DNA from 4 places in the Pseudescherichia sp. genome. Region 1 is predicted to be linked to each of the others. Evidence: predicted binding sites of a transcription regulator. Region 1 holds the regulator's gene; each other region holds the start of a gene.
What was found. The regulator PhoB, encoded in region 1, activates phosphate uptake and scavenging genes when phosphate is short. The targets are predictions, from matches to a motif close to CTGTCATAAAACTGNCNNAT.

Region 1 (4,220 bases):
GGCAGACCAACCGCGGTGATCAGGAAACCAAAGGCCGCCGTCCAGACGTGTTCACCCGCCTGTAAGCCGACCATTGGCGGAAAAATGATGTTACCCGCGCCGACGAACAGCGCGAATGTCATAAAGCCCAGAGCAACGATGTCTCGTGGTTTTAAACGATGGGTCATATGTATTAACTGCCTGTGGATGTGGTGTTGAACGTGTTGACTTTTTCGCCAGTCCCTACGGGACAATACAGCGGTAATATCATTAGATTCCAGCGGGATATGCTTCCCACCCGGCGTGGCGAAGAATAGTTTTTCGATTTACCACGCAAATCCAGCCTGTCTGTCATCGACAGGGGCGCAATTTAAACGCTTATAACGTTTAAAGGCAAGATGGGATCGCAAAACCAGATGGTTATCGTAGACCAGCGTGAATAACCAGCATAAAACGCTAATTATAAGAAAAACACATGGCTAAACATGCGAACAAAAAAGCAGCAACCGCAGAAAAGCAGGCGCTGTGCTGAATGGTGCAAAGCTAACAGGCCGCATTTTGCGGCCTGTGGAAAGTTATACTGACAGCAACAGCGCTACTCACTGGATTTGGCAATGAGCCTTTCCGGCAGCGTGAAGCTAAATCGGGTGCCTTTGCCCGGCTCGCTGGTGATTTCCAGACGGCTGTCGTGGTGGTTGACCGCATGCTTAACGATCGCCAGCCCTAACCCGCTGCCGCCCGTCTGGCGGGATCGTGCCTTATCGACGCGGTAGAAACGCTCGGTGAGGCGTGGAATATGCTCGGCGGCGATGCCCGGCCCGTTATCCTCAACGCTGAACTCTACGCCGCTCGCGACCCGCTGCCAGCTGACGATAATATGCGTTGCGGGCGGGGTATGGTTTACCGCGTTATAGACCAGGTTAGAGATAGCACTGCGCATCTGCTCATCGCTGCCCAGCACCTTCAGGGAATTATCGACATGAAACTCAATGGTCTGCCGCTGCTGGCTCAGGGTCTGCGCTTCACGCTCAACAACCCGCAGCATCATCGGCACATCAATGACCTCATTCGGGGTATGAATCGGCGAGGCCTCAATTTTTGACAGGGTGAGCAGCTGTTTTACCAGGCCCTCCATGCGGGATGTCTGCTCACGCATCGTGTGCAGCGCCTTTTCCCGCGTCGCGCCGGACAGGGTCTGCTCCTGCATCATCTCCAGGTAGCCCTGCAGTACCGTCAGCGGCGTACGCAGCTCATGGCTGACGTTGGCAAAGAAGTTGCGTCGTGCCCCCTCCAGCTGGTGCATCTGGGTCACGTCGCGAGCGACCATCAGCAGCTGTTGCTCGCTGTAGGGCATGACGCGGATCTCCAGGTGACGGCCGTTGTTCAGCACGAGGTTGAGCGGTTTTGCGAAGGCCTGCTGCTTGAGGTACTGGGTGAACTCGGGGTAGCGCAGCAGGTTAAGGATATTTTGGCCGTTATCGTCCGGCCAGCGCAGCCCCAGCAGCTGCTGAGCAAGGCCGTTACACCAGAAGATCACCCCCTCTTCGGTGGTGAGCACCACCGCATCCGGCAGCGACTCTGCCCCGCTGCGAAAGCGTTTGATCAGGCTGCCCAGCTCGCGGCGGCGCTTTTTATTACGCAGCTGCATCTGGTGCAGGCCGTAGAGCAGCGGCTCCCAGCTGCCGTGCCCGGGAGGCGGCGTCATGCTGCGGTCAACCCACAGCCACCAGGAGAGCTGAAGCAGATTCCAGAAGTGCCAGATCAGTAATCCGGTAACCGAGGCCAGCAGAAACCACGGCAGATAGCCAAACATTGCGCCAAGCACCAGCGCCGGGATACAGCTTAAAAACAGCTCTAAGACCAGCCTTTTCCATGACAGCCGTTCCAGCACGCGTCACACTCCAGTCAATGATTAGAAACGAGTCGAAAAACGGTAACCCGTGCCGCGAACGGTCTGCACCATACGATCGTGACCGCTCAGCTCCAGCGCTTTACGCAGGCGACGAATATGCACGTCCACCGTGCGGTCCTCAACGTAGACGTTGGTTCCCCAGACGTGGTTCAGCAGCTGCTCGCGGCTGTAGACGCGCTCCGGATGGGTCATAAAGAAGTGTAGGAGCTTAAACTCCGTCGGCCCCATGTCGAGCGGGTTCTCGCCGGTCATGACCCGGTGAGAGGTGGGATCAAGGCTCAGGCCCTGCATCTCAATCACCTCTTCTACCGCCATCGGCGAAATACGGCGCATCACGGCTTTAATACGCGCCACCAGCTCCTTCGGCGAGAAGGGTTTGGTGATGTAATCGTCCGCGCCGGTCTCCAGACCGCGGACGCGATCTTCCTCTTCGCCGCGCGCGGTGAGCATCATAACAGGAATGTCCCGGGTCATGTTTTCACGTTTCAGGTGCTTGATAAACTGAATCCCCGAGCCGCCGGGCAGCATCCAGTCGAGCAGGATGAGATCGGGCCACGGCTCGTTGAGCTGATTCACCGCACTGTCATAATCTTCCGCTTCAACAGGCTGAAAGCCGTTTTGCTCGAGTACGAAGCAGACCATCTCCCGAATGGGGGCCTCATCCTCTACGACCAGAATACGTCTCGCCATGATTTGCCCTATATAGTTGTAATCAATATGTTGCGTCGCATTATGCGTCAGATTTATGACAGATTTATGAAAAGCGTGAAGGCAGTATGAACCTGAAAGCGTGCAGATGACACCCGGAAGACGATCGTCGCTTTCCCGCTGTGCCTAAACGTTTATAATCCGCCTTACGCTTTTTTGCCACGGAATAGATATGCGCATCCTTCACACCTCGGACTGGCACCTCGGCCAAAACTTTTACAGCAAGAGCCGGGCCGCTGAGCATGCCGCCTTTCTTGACTGGCTGCTGGAGACAGCGCAGGCCCAGCAGGTCGATGCGATTATCGTTGCTGGCGATATCTTTGATACCGGTGCGCCCCCCAGCTATGCTCGCGAGCTCTACTACCGCTTTGTGGTTCAACTCCAGCAGACCGGCTGTCACCTGGTGGTACTGGCAGGCAACCACGATTCGGTCGCTACCCTGAACGAATCGCGGGAGATCCTGGCCTTTCTGCATACCACCGTTGTAGCGGCAGCGGGCTGTGCGCCGTTCATGCTTAACCATCGCGACGGCACGCCGGGCGCGGTTTTCTGCCCGGTGCCGTTTTTACGTCCGCGCGACATCGTTACCAGCCAGGCGGGGCTCTCCGGCAGCGAGAAGCAGCAGCATCTGCTGGCGGCGATCACCGACTACTACCATCAGCAGTACCAGCAGGCCTGCGCCCTGCGCGGCGAGGCGACGCTGCCGATTATCGCCAGCGGCCACCTGACCACCGTCGGCGCCAGCAAAAGCGACGCGGTGCGCGACATCTACATTGGTACCCTGGACGCCTTCCCGGCGCAAAATTTTCCGCCGGTGGACTACATCGCCCTCGGGCACATCCACCGTCCGCAGGTGATTGGCGGTCAGGATCATATCCGCTACTGCGGATCGCCCATTGCCCTTAGCTTCGACGAAACCGGCAAGGCGAAAAGCGTTAATCTGGTGACCTTCACCGACGGCAGGCTGGCGGACATTACGCCCCTCACCGTGCCGGTCACCCAGCAGCTGGCGGTGATCAAAGGCGATCTTGCCGCCATTGGCCAGCAGCTTGCGCAGTGGCGCGAGACTCCCGCATCGCCGCCGGTATGGCTCGATATCGAAATCACCACCGACGACTGGCTGACGGACATGCAGCGCCGTATTCAGGCGATGACCGAGGATCTGCCGGTCGAGGTGCTGCTGGTACGCCGCAGCCGTGAGCAGCGTCAGCGAATGATGGCGGGCGAGCTGCGGGAAACCCTCAGCGAGCTGCGCGTGGAGGAGGTATTCGAGCGCCGACTGGCGCTTGAGGAGCCGGACGAGGCGCAGGGCCAGCGGGTCCGCACCCTCTTTAGCGCCACCGTCGACGAGCTGACCCAGGAGCAAGACGCATGAAAATTCTTACCCTGCGCCTGAAGAACATCAACTCCCTGAAGGGGGAGTGGAAGATCGACTTTACCGCCGAGCCGTTTGCCAGCAACGGCCTGTTTGCCATTACCGGGCCTACCGGCGCGGGAAAAACCACCCTGTTGGATGCCATCTGCCTGGCGCTCTACCACGAGACGCCGCGCCTGAGTAACGTGTCGCAGTCGCAGAATGACCTGATGACCCGCGACACCGCCGAGTGCCTGGCGGAGGTGG
Region 2 (4,220 bases), on a different contig from region 1:
GGGCCGGAGAAGAGCGCGCCGACAAACGGAATGGCGGAGAGCACGTTGCCCACCGGCTCCTGGAAATAAGTGGCAAACAGCGGAGCGAAGATAAACAGCCCCCACATGCCGTAAACGATACTGGGGATAGCGGCGAGCAGCTCAATGGCGATACCCAGCGGACGCTTCAGCCAGCCGGGAGCCAGCTCCGTCAGGAACAGCGCGATACCGAAACTCACCGGAACGGCGATCAGCAGCGCGATAAAGGAGGTCACCAGCGTACCGTAAATCGGCACCAGCGCGCCGTAGATATCGTTGGGGGCGTCCCACTCTTTGGTCCACAGGAAAGAGAACCCAAATTTCTGGATGCTTGGCCAGGAGGAGACAATCAGGGAGATGATGATGCCGCCGAGCAGCAATAGCACAATCAGCGCAGCCAGTTTGACCAGCGCGCCGAAGATCATGTCACCTTGTTTACCCGGTGGGTTAAAAGCAGGCTTGGTTGCAGCCATAAATTACTCTTCTGTTATATACGTCTTACGAATTTGCCCGGTGGCGTGAACGCTTACCGGGCCTACAGTTTTTATCCGTAGGGCGGGAAGCCTACGCCACCCGCCATCTTCGTCAAAAAGATCCTGTTAGTACAGCGCTTTACCGCTGCTGTCTTTCACATTCGTTTTCCATGCGGCACGAACCTGCTCAACCACGCTGTCCGGCAGGGTTGCGTAATCCAGATCGTTAGCCTGTTTCGCACCGTCTTTGTATGCCCAGTCAAAGAACTTCAGCACTTCAGCGCCCTGCTCAGGTTTCTTCTGCTCTTTGTGGATCAGGATGAAGGTGGTGGAGGTGATTGGCCACGCGTTGTCACCCTTCTGGTTAGTCAGGTCCTGAGCGAAGGTTTTGCTCCAGTCCACGCCTTTCGCGGCGTTAGAGAAGCTCTCTTCGGTCGGAGAAACCGGTTTGCCATCGGCAGAGACCAGCTTGGTGTAGGCCAGGTTGTTCTGCTTAGCGTAAGCGTACTCTACGTAGCCGATAGAGCCAGGCAGACGCTGTACGAACGCGGCGATACCGTCGTTACCTTTACCGCCCAGACCGGTCGGCCAGTTTACGGTAGAGCCAGAACCGATTTTTGATTTCCACTCTTCGTTCACTTTTGTCAGATAGCTGGTGAAGACGAAGGAGGTACCGGAGCCGTCAGCGCGACGAACCACGGCGATATTCTGTGAAGGCAGCTTCATGCCTGGGTTGAGCTTAGCGATCGCTTCGTCATCCCATTTTTTGATTTTACCCAGGTAGATGTCACCCAGCGTTTTACCATCCAGCACCAGCTCACCGGATTTCACGCCCGGCAGGTTAACCGCCAGCACCACGCCACCGATAACGGTCGGGAACTGGAACAGGCCTTCCTGGTTCAGTTTCTCATCAGACAGCGGAGCGTCAGACGCGCCAAAATCAACGGTGTTAGCAGTGATCTGCTTCACGCCGCCGGAGGAGCCGATACCCTGGTAGTTGACTTTGCTACCGGTCGCTTTCTGATAGGTATCCGCCCATTTGGCATACACTGGCGCTGGGAAGGTTGCACCCGCGCCGGTCAGGCTTGCCGCTGCGTTAACAGCGAAAGCGCTCAGGGATAAGGTCGCGGCGACAACAGTAGCGACAGTGGTACGCATGACTTTCATAATGTCTCCTGAGGGATTGTAAATCGTTGTTTGGTTTCTACGATATGCAAAATAGGACAACCAGGTGACAGTTAAATGTACGTATTATGACATTTTTATGACAGGCGCTTATTTGACCGAAAATAGTCTATGGATTGTTTAAAAATAGCACAGCGAGGAGAGACGTCCCGCCAGAGCGACGGGACGTAAGAGGAAGATTACTCTACGGTGACAGACTTCGCGAGGTTACGCGGCTGGTCAACGTCGGTGCCTTTGATCAGCGCGACGTGGTAGGCCAGCAGCTGCAGCGGCACGGTGTAGAAGATTGGCGCAATCACCTCTTCCACGTGCGGCAGCTCGATAATGTGCATGTTATCGCTGCTGGTGAAACCGGCATCCTGATCGGCGAAGACATAGAGTACGCCGCTACGGGCGCGAACTTCTTCGATGTTGGACTTCAATTTTTCCAGCAGTTCGTTGTTAGGTGCCACAACGATAACCGGCATATCAGCATCAATCAGCGCCAGCGGGCCGTGCTTCAGCTCGCCTGCGGCGTAGGCTTCCGCGTGGATGTAGGAGATCTCTTTCAGCTTCAGCGCGCCTTCCAGCGCGATAGGGTACTGATCGCCACGGCCAAGGAACAGGGCGTGGTGCTTCTCAGAGAAGTCCTCTGCCAGCGCTTCAATGCGTTTGTCCTGGGAGAGCATCTGCTCGATACGGTTCGGCAGCGCCTGCAGACCATGCACAATATCCTGCTCGATAGAGGCGTCCAGACCCTTCAGGCGGCTCAGCTTCGCCACCAGCATCAGCAGCACGGTGAGCTGGGTGGTAAAGGCCTTGGTGGAGGCCACGCCGATCTCGGTTCCGGCGTTGGTCATCAGCGCCAGGTCAGATTCACGTACCAGCGAGGAGCCAGGCACGTTACAGATCGCCAGCGAACCGAGGTAGCCCAGCTCTTTGGAGAGGCGCAGCGCGGCCAGGGTGTCCGCCGTCTCACCAGACTGGGAGAGGGTGATCATCAGGCTGTTACGGCGCACGGCGGATTTGCGGTAGCGGAACTCAGAGGCGATTTCCACATCGCACGGCACACCGGCCAGCGATTCAAACCAGTAGCGTGACACCATCCCGGAGTTGTAGGAGGTACCGCAGGCGATGATCTGAATATGCTCAACCTGAGAGAGCATCTCGTTGGCTTTCTCGCCCAGCTCGCTGAGATCGATCTCGCCGTGGCTAATACGCCCGGTCAGGGTATTTTTAATGGCGTTTGGCTGCTCGTAGATCTCTTTCTGCATGTAGTGGCGGTAGATACCCTTATCGCCAGCGTCATACTGCAGGTTAGATTCGATGTCCGGGCGCTTCACTTCATGGCCAGAACGGTCGAATACCACGACGCTACGGCGGGTCACTTCCGCAATATCGCCCTCTTCGAGGAAGATAAAGCGGCGGGTCACCGGCAGCAGGGCCAGCTGGTCAGAGGCGATGAAGTTTTCGCCCATGCCAAGGCCGATAACCAGCGGGCTACCGGAGCGGGCAGCCAGCAGCGTGTCAGGATCGCGGGTATCCATGATAACCGTACCGTACGCGCCGCGCAGCTGCGGGATAGCGCGCAGAACGGCATCGCGCAGCGAGCCGCCTTTTGCCAGCTCCCAGTGCACCAGGTGAGCGATGACTTCGGTATCGGTTTCGGAGACAAATTCATAGCCGCGCGATCTTAACTCTTCGCGCAGCGGCTCGTGGTTCTCAATAATGCCGTTGTGCACCACCACGATATGTTCAGAGACATGCGGGTGAGCGTTGCCTTCAGACGGTTCACCGTGCGTTGCCCAACGGGTATGGGCAATACCGGTTCCGCCATGCAGCGGATGCTCTTCGGCTGCCTGAGAGAGCATCTGGACTTTACCGAGACGACGCAGGCGGGTCATATGCCCTTCACTGTCGACCACTGCCAGACCGGCAGAGTCATAGCCACGGTATTCGAGACGACGTAAGCCTTCGAGAAGGATTTCAGCAATATCACGCTGCGCAACTGCGCCAACAATTCCACACATAGTTAGATTTCCTGATTATGGCGTAAGCCATGCGTTGTCGGTCAACCTGCGTTACCCGTTTTCCGGGCGCCCCGAGCCTTGTAGAGAGTGGGGTTATATTTATAGCTACTGCTGGTGGGCGGGAGATCTATGTTGACCTCCTCATCCCTGTTTGCCGGACGGCATTGCTGCCTGGCCGGCTTACAAAAGGGTTTACTTCTTCTTGACCGGACGCTTCCAGCCCTTGATATGGGTCTGTTTGACACGGCCGATCACTAGCTCGCCCTCTGCGACGTCACGGGTCACCGTGGTGCCCGCCGCAATGGTAACGCCGCTGGCCACGCTCACCGGAGCGATAAACTGCGAATCAGAGCCGACAAAGACGTCGTCGCCGATAATGGTTTTATGCTTGTTGGCACCGTCATAGTTGCAGGTAATAGTCCCTGCACCGATGTTAACGTTGTCGCCAATCTCCGCGTCGCCCAGATAGGTCAGATGGCCTGCCTTCGAGCCTTTGCCCAGCCGCGCCTTTTTCATCTCGACGAAGTTACCAACG
Region 3 (4,220 bases), on a different contig from region 1:
GAGCCGCTGGCTTTTATCCAGGCAGGGGAGATCCTCCCCTGCTGCTGTCGCGCGATGGGCGATATTGAACTCGACCTTTAATTGGCGGCTGGCAAATATAAAAAATCCCTGAGCACACACATGTTCAGGGATAAATTTCCGGGTTGACATCACTCACGCCGGAATAGCTAACTCTCCGTTATTTTCTCAGGGCAGCGCTGGAGTTCACTGACTCTGTAATAGATTGGCGTAATATCAACGTAGTTAATGATATAGCCGCTTCCCCTGATGTTGGCGATGAAATCATCAGGTAATCCCAGCAGGCTGAGCCGCCGATTAAGGTTTTTTAAGACCTGCCACAGGCGCTGGCTCGATGGCACTAAATCGTTCTCTTCCCACACGACCCGCAGCAACTCTTCGCGCGGCACCGTCGTATGACGGCCATGCTGTAATAGATAGACAAAAAGATGCAGCATCGTATGGTTAAATAATACCGAGCCAAAGATAAATGATTTATCGGCACTTCCCTGCGGCAGGCGATAAAGCCTTCGGTTTTCAATCTCGAAGTGAATTTCTTTGCCGATTACGTAACCGTATAGCCGATATCCCATCGTATCTTTACTCATATCTCTTAAAACTGTCCGTAGAGTGCCGTTCGATCCTTATTTCATAAGTCGCACTGATAATAAGAACGATTATATGGCGATAGTGAATACTTTCAACATACAGCCCGGCGCCTATTTTTACACGCCGCCATGCATGTAAATAAATTATTATTCGACGTTAACAGCAATATTTAGCGTTAAATAGTGAAAAAAGGTAAACAGAGAGTCGCACTGGGTCATCCAGGATCGTCGCGCGGATCATCAACATAATCTATTGATTTTACATGATTTGTAAGAAGTAAATGCTACCGCAACCTTACCTGTTTCCTGGATATAAAAAAAGGGCCTTGCGGCCCTTTTCTTTTTTAATGTGTATTAACGACGCGCCAGCACTTCCGCATGGTGCCGTTTTTCACCGAACATCACCACCGTGAGCAGCAATACCGCCAGCACGCTGCCGCCAATCATCACCATAAAGCCGCCGTCCCAGCCAAAGAAGTCAACGGTGTAGCCTACGATAGCGCTCGCCGCGACCGATCCCCCCAGGTAACCAAACAGGCCGGTAAAGCCTGCCGCGGTGCCTGCCGCTTTTTTCGGTGCCAGCTCCAGCGCATGCAGACCAATCAGCATCACCGGGCCGTAGATCAGGAAGCCGATGACAATCATGCAGGCCATATCCACGCCCGGGTTGCCCGCTGGGTTGAGCCAGTACACCACGGTAGCAATGGTGACCAGCGTCATAAAGAACACGCCCGTCGCACCGCGGTTGCCCTTGAACACCTTATCCGACATCCAGCCGCACAGCAGGGTGCCTGGGATCCCGGCATATTCATACAGGAAGTAGGCCCAGGAGGATTTATCCAGTGCAAAGTGCTTCACTTCACGCAGGTAGGTTGGCGACCAGTCGAGGATGCCGTAACGCAGCAGATAGACAAACACGTTGGCTATCGCGATGTACCACAGCAGCTTGTTGGGCAGAACATACTTCATAAAGATCTGTTTAGCTGTCAGCTCCTCTTCATGCTGCTCGCTATAATCATCCGGATAGTCATTTTTATACTCTTCGATAGGCGGTAGCCCCTGGGACTGCGGCGTATCACGCATCAGCGCAAAGGCAATGATCGCCACCACAATCGCACCAAACGCTGGCATATAGAGCGCGGCTTTCCAGTCGTTGAACCAGGCCATTCCCAGCAGGAACAGCAGGGGCGGAATACCACCGCCCACGTTATGCGCGCAGTTCCACACTGAAACAATGCCGCCGCGCTCTTTCTGTGACCACCAGTGAACCATCGTGCGTCCGCACGGAGGCCACCCCATCCCCTGGAACCAACCGCATAAGAAGAGCAGCACAAACATAACGGCAATGCTCGATGTCGCCCAGGGCACGAAGCCCATAAACAGCATCACCGCTGCCGCCAGGATCAGACCGGCGGGTAAGAAAACACGCGGGTTAGAGCGATCCGATACCGAGCCCATAATGAACTTGGAGAAACCGTAGGCAATGGAGATGCCCGACAGCGCGAAGCCGAGATCGCCGCGTGAGAAGCCCTGCTCCACCAGATAGGGCATCGCGAGGGCGAAGTTTTTGCGTACCAGGTAGTAAGCCGCGTAGCCAAAGAATATGCCGATAAAGATTTGCCAGCGCAAACGACGGTATAGCGGATCAATTTCTGCCTTTCCCAGGCACGCCTGATGTGGCGCTGGTTTAAAGATACTGAGCATGTAGCCTCCGTGGCCAAATATTAAATTTATAGGGTTTACGAGCCTCACCCCTTCAGCGAGGCTGGCGATGTTAAGGAATATCGGTAATTGTTACTGTGAATCCACGCACAGATTGTTACAGAAATATGACAAAAATGCGCAAAAAAGCGCATCAGCACGCAATATTATTTTCGAATCACGCTCGGTATCGCGCGAAATAGACCAAAAAACAGATTAGAAAGGATGAAATGATAAGAAAACGAACATAAAGGAGGGGGGAGAAAGCAAAGCATATGAGATGTCCACCGGCAAACGCGATGAACATCCCATTATGCTAAGAGCGCAGACGGATCACGCCACAAACAGGGAATCTACTACGCTCACCCAGCCGTGATCGCTGGCGACATCTTTACCGCTGAGCCAGCGGCGCAGCATGTTCAGGGCCATCATGGCACACACCTCCTGACGTACAGCTATGCCGTGGCGTCCAGTGCTGAACTTTATCCGAAGAGCGTGGGTACCCTGCGGCGTGGCGAGGGCAAAGTTGATATGCTCCTCGTCCAGCCCGCCTACGCTCAGCGCCAGTCCGGCCAGGTGACGGTTGCGCAGCTCGGCGGCCCAGCGTGCGGTCTGCTCCAGCGTGTCGGCCTGGAAAGGCAGCACCTCGCTCGCCAGCAGCGGTGCAGAGGCACGGGAGAGCTGCAGCGCCAGCAGGCCGCTGGTGAACTGCTCGCTAACGGTCAGGCTGAGCTGCTGCTCACGCATCTTCTCTGCCAGCAGCGCCGGTAGCCCCTGAGTCCCTTCAAAAATCAGGCTCTCGCCAGCGACGCGCTGCACCTCTGGCCACAGCGCCTCCATCGCTTCGCGCTGCTCCGCCGGGCCGGTCAGCTTCAGCTCGATAATCGGCATGGATGAGCGGTAACCCATCACCACCCCTTCCGGCAGCTGAAGATGATCGAGACTCTGGGCCAGATCGCTCTCGGAGCGGCCAAAGGTGGTCAGGCGCAGGCAGATTGGCGGCGACGGCAGGGTAAAGCGCTCCCGCAGACGCGGCAGGATCTCCTGCTGAACCATCACCTTGAATTCAGAGGGTACGCCCGGGGTAAAGAACATCAGGCAGCGGTTGAGCTTGACGGCAAAGCCGCAGGCGGTGCCTACCGGATTATCAATTAGCTCCGCGCTGGCTGGGATCTCTGCCTGTTTACGGTTGCTGGGGGCCATCACGCGACCGCGCTCGGTGAAGAAACGCTCCATATGGCTCAGCCACGCTTCGTGCAGCACCAGCTCTTCGCCCGCCGCAGTCGCTGCCGCCAGCGCGCTAAGATCGTCGCTGGTCGGGCCGAGGCCGCCGTTAACGATTAAAACATCGGCGTGCTCGCTGCGCTCGCGCAGGATAGCAACCAGATCGTTAAGGCTATCGCCCACGGTATTACGGCGCGTCAGCGGTAACCCTTCGGTGAAAAACAGATCGGCAAGCCATGCAGCGTTGGTATCAACAATCTGACCATGCAGGACTTCATCCCCGGTAGACAGCATTTCCACGTTTATCATCGTTATCTCCGTACTCTCCCTTACCTGTTGTCGGAGTACTATAACGCATGGGGAAGTAAATGGCGGCAGGATTAAACAGATGAAAAGGCGCGGCAGATTGCCGCGCCGGAGGATTAGAAGCTGGCGTTAACCCCAACGTAGGGGCCATCAGCAAGCGCGTTGTCGCGGTTGCCGTCTTTACCCGCCAGGTTCAGGTAGCGGTAGCCAGCTTCAATGCTCAGCGGACGCATGATAGTCCAGCGTGCGCCAGCGTTAGCTTCCTGATAGCTGTCGATACCGCTGGAGAGCGAGTCCGGAGAGTAGTAGTACTCACCAAACAGGCGGAAGCTGTCGCCGATCGGCCACTGTAAGCCACCGCCAACCGCTGCGGCATAGCCCTCG
Region 4 (4,220 bases), on a different contig from region 1:
TGCCGTGCTCTTCGTTGTACTGCTGCTGCTTCGCCCGACGGCGCTCGGTTTCGCCAATCGCCTTCGCCATCGACGGGGTGATTTTATCCCCGTACAGGATCGCCTTGCCGTTGACGTTACGCGCCGCACGGCCGATGGTCTGGATCAGCGAGCGTTCGGAGCGCAGGAAGCCCTCTTTGTCGGCATCGAGAATCGCCACCAGCGAAACCTCTGGCATATCCAGCCCCTCACGCAGCAGGTTGATGCCCACCAGCACGTTGAACTCGCCCAGACGCAGATCGCGGATAATCTCCATACGCTCAACGGTATCGATATCCGAGTGCAGGTAGCGCACCTTCTCGCCGTGCTCTTCCAGATACTCGGTGAGATCCTCGGCCATGCGCTTGGTGAGCGTGGTGACCAGCACACGCTCGTTAATGGCGACGCGCTTGCGGATCTCCGAGAGCAGATCGTCCACCTGCGTGCCCACCGGGCGGACTTCGATAATCGGGTCAAGCAGGCCGGTCGGGCGCACCACCTGATCGACAATCTCTTCCCCGGATTTCTCCAGCTCGTAGTTGCCCGGCGTCGCCGAGACGTAGATGGTCTGCGGAGCTAAACCTTCGAACTCTTCAAACTTCATCGGACGGTTGTCCAGCGCCGACGGCAGGCGGAAGCCATACTCCACCAGCGTCTCTTTACGCGCCCGGTCGCCGCGGTACATGCCGCCAATCTGCGGAATGGTGACGTGGGACTCATCAATCACCAGCAGGCCGTCGGCAGGCAGGTAGTCAAACAGGGTCGGCGGCGCTTCGCCCGGCCCGCGCCCGGAGAGGTAGCGGGAGTAGTTCTCGATGCCCGAGCAGTAGCCCAGCTCGTTCATCATCTCCAGATCGAACTGGGTGCGCTGGGTAATACGCTGCTCTTCCAGCAGCTTGTTGTTGGCCAGCAGCGTCTTGCGCCGGTCCGCCAGCTCTACTTTGATATCTTCCATCGCCTGCACGATGCGCTCGCGCGGGGTCACGTAGTGGGTTTTCGGGTAGACGGTGTAGCGCTGAATAGTGGATTCAACGTGCCCGGTCAGCGGGTCAAACAGCGACAGGCGCTCCACCTCTTCATCAAACAGCTCAACGCGCAGCGCCACGTCGTCTGACTCCGCCGGGAAGATATCGATCACCTCGCCGCGCACGCGGAAAGTGCCGCGCTGGAAGGCCTGATCGTTACGCGTGTACTGCAGCTCCGACAGGCGGCGCAGAATATCACGCTGGTTGATGATCATACCGATGGTCAGGTGGAGCATCATTTTCAGATAGAGATCGGGATCGCCGAGGCCGTAGATGGCCGACACCGAGGCCACAACTACCACGTCGCGCCGCTCCAGCAGCGCTTTGGTCGCCGAGAGACGCATCTGCTCAATATGCTCGTTCACCGAGGCATCTTTTTCGATAAAGGTGTCTGAGCTCGGCACGTAGGCTTCCGGCTGGTAGTAGTCGTAGTAGGAGACGAAGTACTCCACGGCGTTGTCCGGGAAAAACTCCTTCATTTCGCCATACAGCTGGGCTGCCAGGGTTTTATTCGGCGCAAGCACCATTGTTGGCCGCTGCAGGTCGGCGATCACGTTGGCAACGGTAAACGTCTTCCCTGAACCGGTTACCCCGAGCAGGGTCTGGTGCGCCAGTCCGTCCTCCAGCCCCTCTTTCAGGCGGCGAATGGCTTCTGGCTGATCGCCAGAGGGACGAAAAGCGGAATTCAGTTTGAATGGTTTACTCATGAATAGCTACCTGATGAAGGAATGAGCGGGCAGGTGAGTAATTTTACTCGCGACGGTGGATTTTGCCAATAAATTATACTGGATGAAAACCCAGTAGCAGACAGGAATATCTGTGTTACATAAGGCAATTTCAAGCGCCATAAGGAAAATTTGCCCCAGGGACAGAATTAAAAACTAAAAAAAATATCTTATCCCCAGAACTTTTTGCGATTTAACATTTGTCAAGTCGGGTAGTGAAAGTTTTGTGTCAGTGGGTGACACTTTTCTTACATCCGTTGCTTTTATTCAACTTGTTGATTTTAAAATATTTATACAAAAAGCCGCGTTTCGCATCAATTCATGCCTAAGCCGCGTGCTCTCTCGCTTTGCACGCGTTTTCTAACTCTAATGCACAAGGTTATCCACAGGAATAGTGGATAACTGTCGCCAGCCCGTACCCCCTGTGACTCAGCGAAAATTGGGTTTTGCGTAACGGGTCGCAGGTAAAAAAATTTTCCCACCATTTTTTATCGCATTCAGACGCGACTGCACCATGAAAAATCAGATTTGCCCGCATCTAGCACTGTTAGCGTGCAGATGCAATAAGGCAGACCGGCGGATTAGCCGAATTTAGCGATTTTTCTTCATCTTGCTCCGAAAAACAGAGCATAACACGCTTCTGGCAAGGCTTTTGCAACATATCTTTTACAGACCAGGCCAAGGAGATGAAATGATGTTGAGCTTACGTGCAGTGAATCACTATTACGGCGATCAGCATACGCTATGGAATGTCGATCTCGATCTTATCCCTGGTACCTGCACCTGCGTCATGGGGCTGCCGGGAATGGGGAAAACCACGTTGGTCAACTGTATCTCTGGCTATCTTGCCGTGGAGAGCGGCAGCATGACCTGGCAGGAGGCCGGGGCCGCCCCCCTCAATCTGCTGCAGGTGAAGATGGAGGATCGTCCGGCAATGGGTATCGCCTGCGTGCCGCAGGACAGGCGGATCTTCTCCCAGCTAACGGTAGAGGAGAATTTACAGGTTGCCTGGCTGGCGGTAGGTGAGCACGGCAGCGCCGTCACCCGGGATATCTACGATCTCTTCCCCGAGCTGTACGCCCTGCGCCAGATAAAGGGCGCAGGGCTATCAGAAGATAACCAGCACCAGCTGGCGCTGGCCCGGGCGCTGGTGACCCATCCACGCCTGCTGATCCTTGATGAGCCGACCCGGGGGCTGGGCCAGGCCTTTATCCATAAGCTAGGCAACCTGCTGGTGCGCCTGAACCAGGATTTCGGCATGACCATCCTGCTGGCGGAGCAGCATCTGTCGTTTGTGCGCCGCGTCGCCGACCGCTTCTATCTGCTGCATCGGGGACGCAACGTGGCCCAGGGAAGCGTTACGCAGCTGGACGATCCGCTGCTTTCCCAGTGGATGACGCCGGATCTAAAGCACTGAGATCGATCCAGTGGCCTGTTTCACTCTCAGGCGAGGCGTTCTCCAGCCACGGGATCTCGCCGAGGAACGGCGCAGGCAGCATGCGCTTAAGCGTTGCCAGATACTCCGCGTGACGGTGTCCCGGCGGTACCACGTCGTTAGCCACCCAGCCTGCCAGCCGCAATCCCGCCTGCTGCACCGCCTGGGCGGTCAGCATCGCATGGTTGATGCAGCCAAGCTTAACGCCCACCACTAAAATTACCGGCAGCTGCTCCTGGGTAGCCCAGTCGGCAAAGGTCAGGGTCTCTGAGAGCGGCGTAAACCAGCCTCCGGCCCCCTCCACCAGCACCCACTCCGCCTGCGCTTCCAGTGTCCGCAATCCTGCCGAGAGCGTTTCCGCCTCGATAGGCTGCCCGAGGGCGGCGCTGACGATGTGCGGTGAGGTGGGCTCAGCAAAGGTGTATGGGTTCACGGCCTCGTAGCGCAGGGCCAGGGTACTGTTGTGCTGTAGCGCCAGCGCGTCGCTGTTGCGCAGCCCCTCCGGCGTCATCTCGCTGCCGGAGGCGACCGGTTTGTAGCCCGCGGTCTGCCGCCCCGCCAGCGCGGCGGCCTGTAACAGGGCGCAGCTGGCCACCGTTTTACCGACTTCCGTATCCGTGCCGGTAACAAAATAGCGTTCAGTCATGTTCAATGACTCCCCAAAAAAGTGAATAGGTCAGCAGGCATCTGCCCTGCTGCTGCGGCCATGCCAGTTGCAGGCGCTGAAGCTGGGCGCGGGTCAAAGGCCGGTTGTGCCTGCCAGCGTGCAGGTGCGTCGCGCCGATGCCCTTCAGCGAGCGCATAGCAGAGAGCGCATCGTCAAAGTCCAGCGTAATGCGCTCCACGCCGCACCGGCCGCGCCAGGCATTAACGGTGTCAGCCAGCGCCTCCTCCGCTAAAAATCGGTTAGCGTGCGGATGGCTGTCCACTGCCTGCCAGGCCTGATTCAGCTCCGGCAGCGATCCGCCCGCCAGCGTGGTGAAGGCCACCGCCCCGCCAGGACGCACAACGCGATGC

Region 2: the regulator PhoB is predicted to act here: its motif matches at 1,743-1,762, upstream of pstS (phosphate ABC transporter substrate-binding protein PstS).
Region 3: the regulator PhoB is predicted to act here: its motif matches at 2,422-2,441, upstream of glpT (glycerol-3-phosphate transporter).
Region 4: the regulator PhoB is predicted to act here: its motif matches at 1,982-2,001, upstream of uvrB (excinuclease ABC subunit UvrB).

Annotation. Positions count from the first base shown of each region.
Region 1 is NZ_DAMBWA010000008.1:159,881-164,100, forward strand. Features, by position in the region: gene brnQ (branched-chain amino acid transporter carrier protein BrnQ) at 1-167, opposite strand, end outside; gene phoR (phosphate regulon sensor histidine kinase PhoR) at 575-1,870, opposite strand; gene phoB (phosphate response regulator transcription factor PhoB) at 1,892-2,581, opposite strand; gene sbcD (exonuclease subunit SbcD) at 2,772-3,974, shown strand; gene sbcC (exonuclease subunit SbcC) at 3,971-4,220, shown strand, end outside.
Region 2 is NZ_DAMBWA010000003.1:26,676-30,895, reverse strand. Features, by position in the region: gene pstC (phosphate ABC transporter permease PstC) at 1-491, opposite strand, end outside; gene pstS (phosphate ABC transporter substrate-binding protein PstS) at 618-1,658, opposite strand; gene glmS (glutamine--fructose-6-phosphate transaminase (isomerizing)) at 1,856-3,685, opposite strand; gene glmU (bifunctional UDP-N-acetylglucosamine diphosphorylase/glucosamine-1-phosphate N-acetyltransferase GlmU) at 3,878-4,220, opposite strand, start outside.
Region 3 is NZ_DAMBWA010000001.1:426,753-430,972, forward strand. Features, by position in the region: gene yfaE (class I ribonucleotide reductase maintenance protein YfaE) at 1-81, shown strand, start outside; gene RTX96_RS01985 (helix-turn-helix domain-containing protein) at 168-605, opposite strand; gene glpT (glycerol-3-phosphate transporter) at 960-2,309, opposite strand; gene RTX96_RS01995 (nicotinamide mononucleotide deamidase-related protein YfaY) at 2,640-3,839, opposite strand; gene RTX96_RS02000 (YfaZ family outer membrane protein) at 3,953-4,220, opposite strand, start outside.
Region 4 is NZ_DAMBWA010000018.1:27,591-31,810, reverse strand. Features, by position in the region: gene uvrB (excinuclease ABC subunit UvrB) at 1-1,750, opposite strand, end outside; gene RTX96_RS18985 (ABC transporter ATP-binding protein) at 2,463-3,185, shown strand; gene bioD (dethiobiotin synthase) at 3,127-3,849, opposite strand; gene bioC (malonyl-ACP O-methyltransferase BioC) at 3,842-4,220, opposite strand, start outside.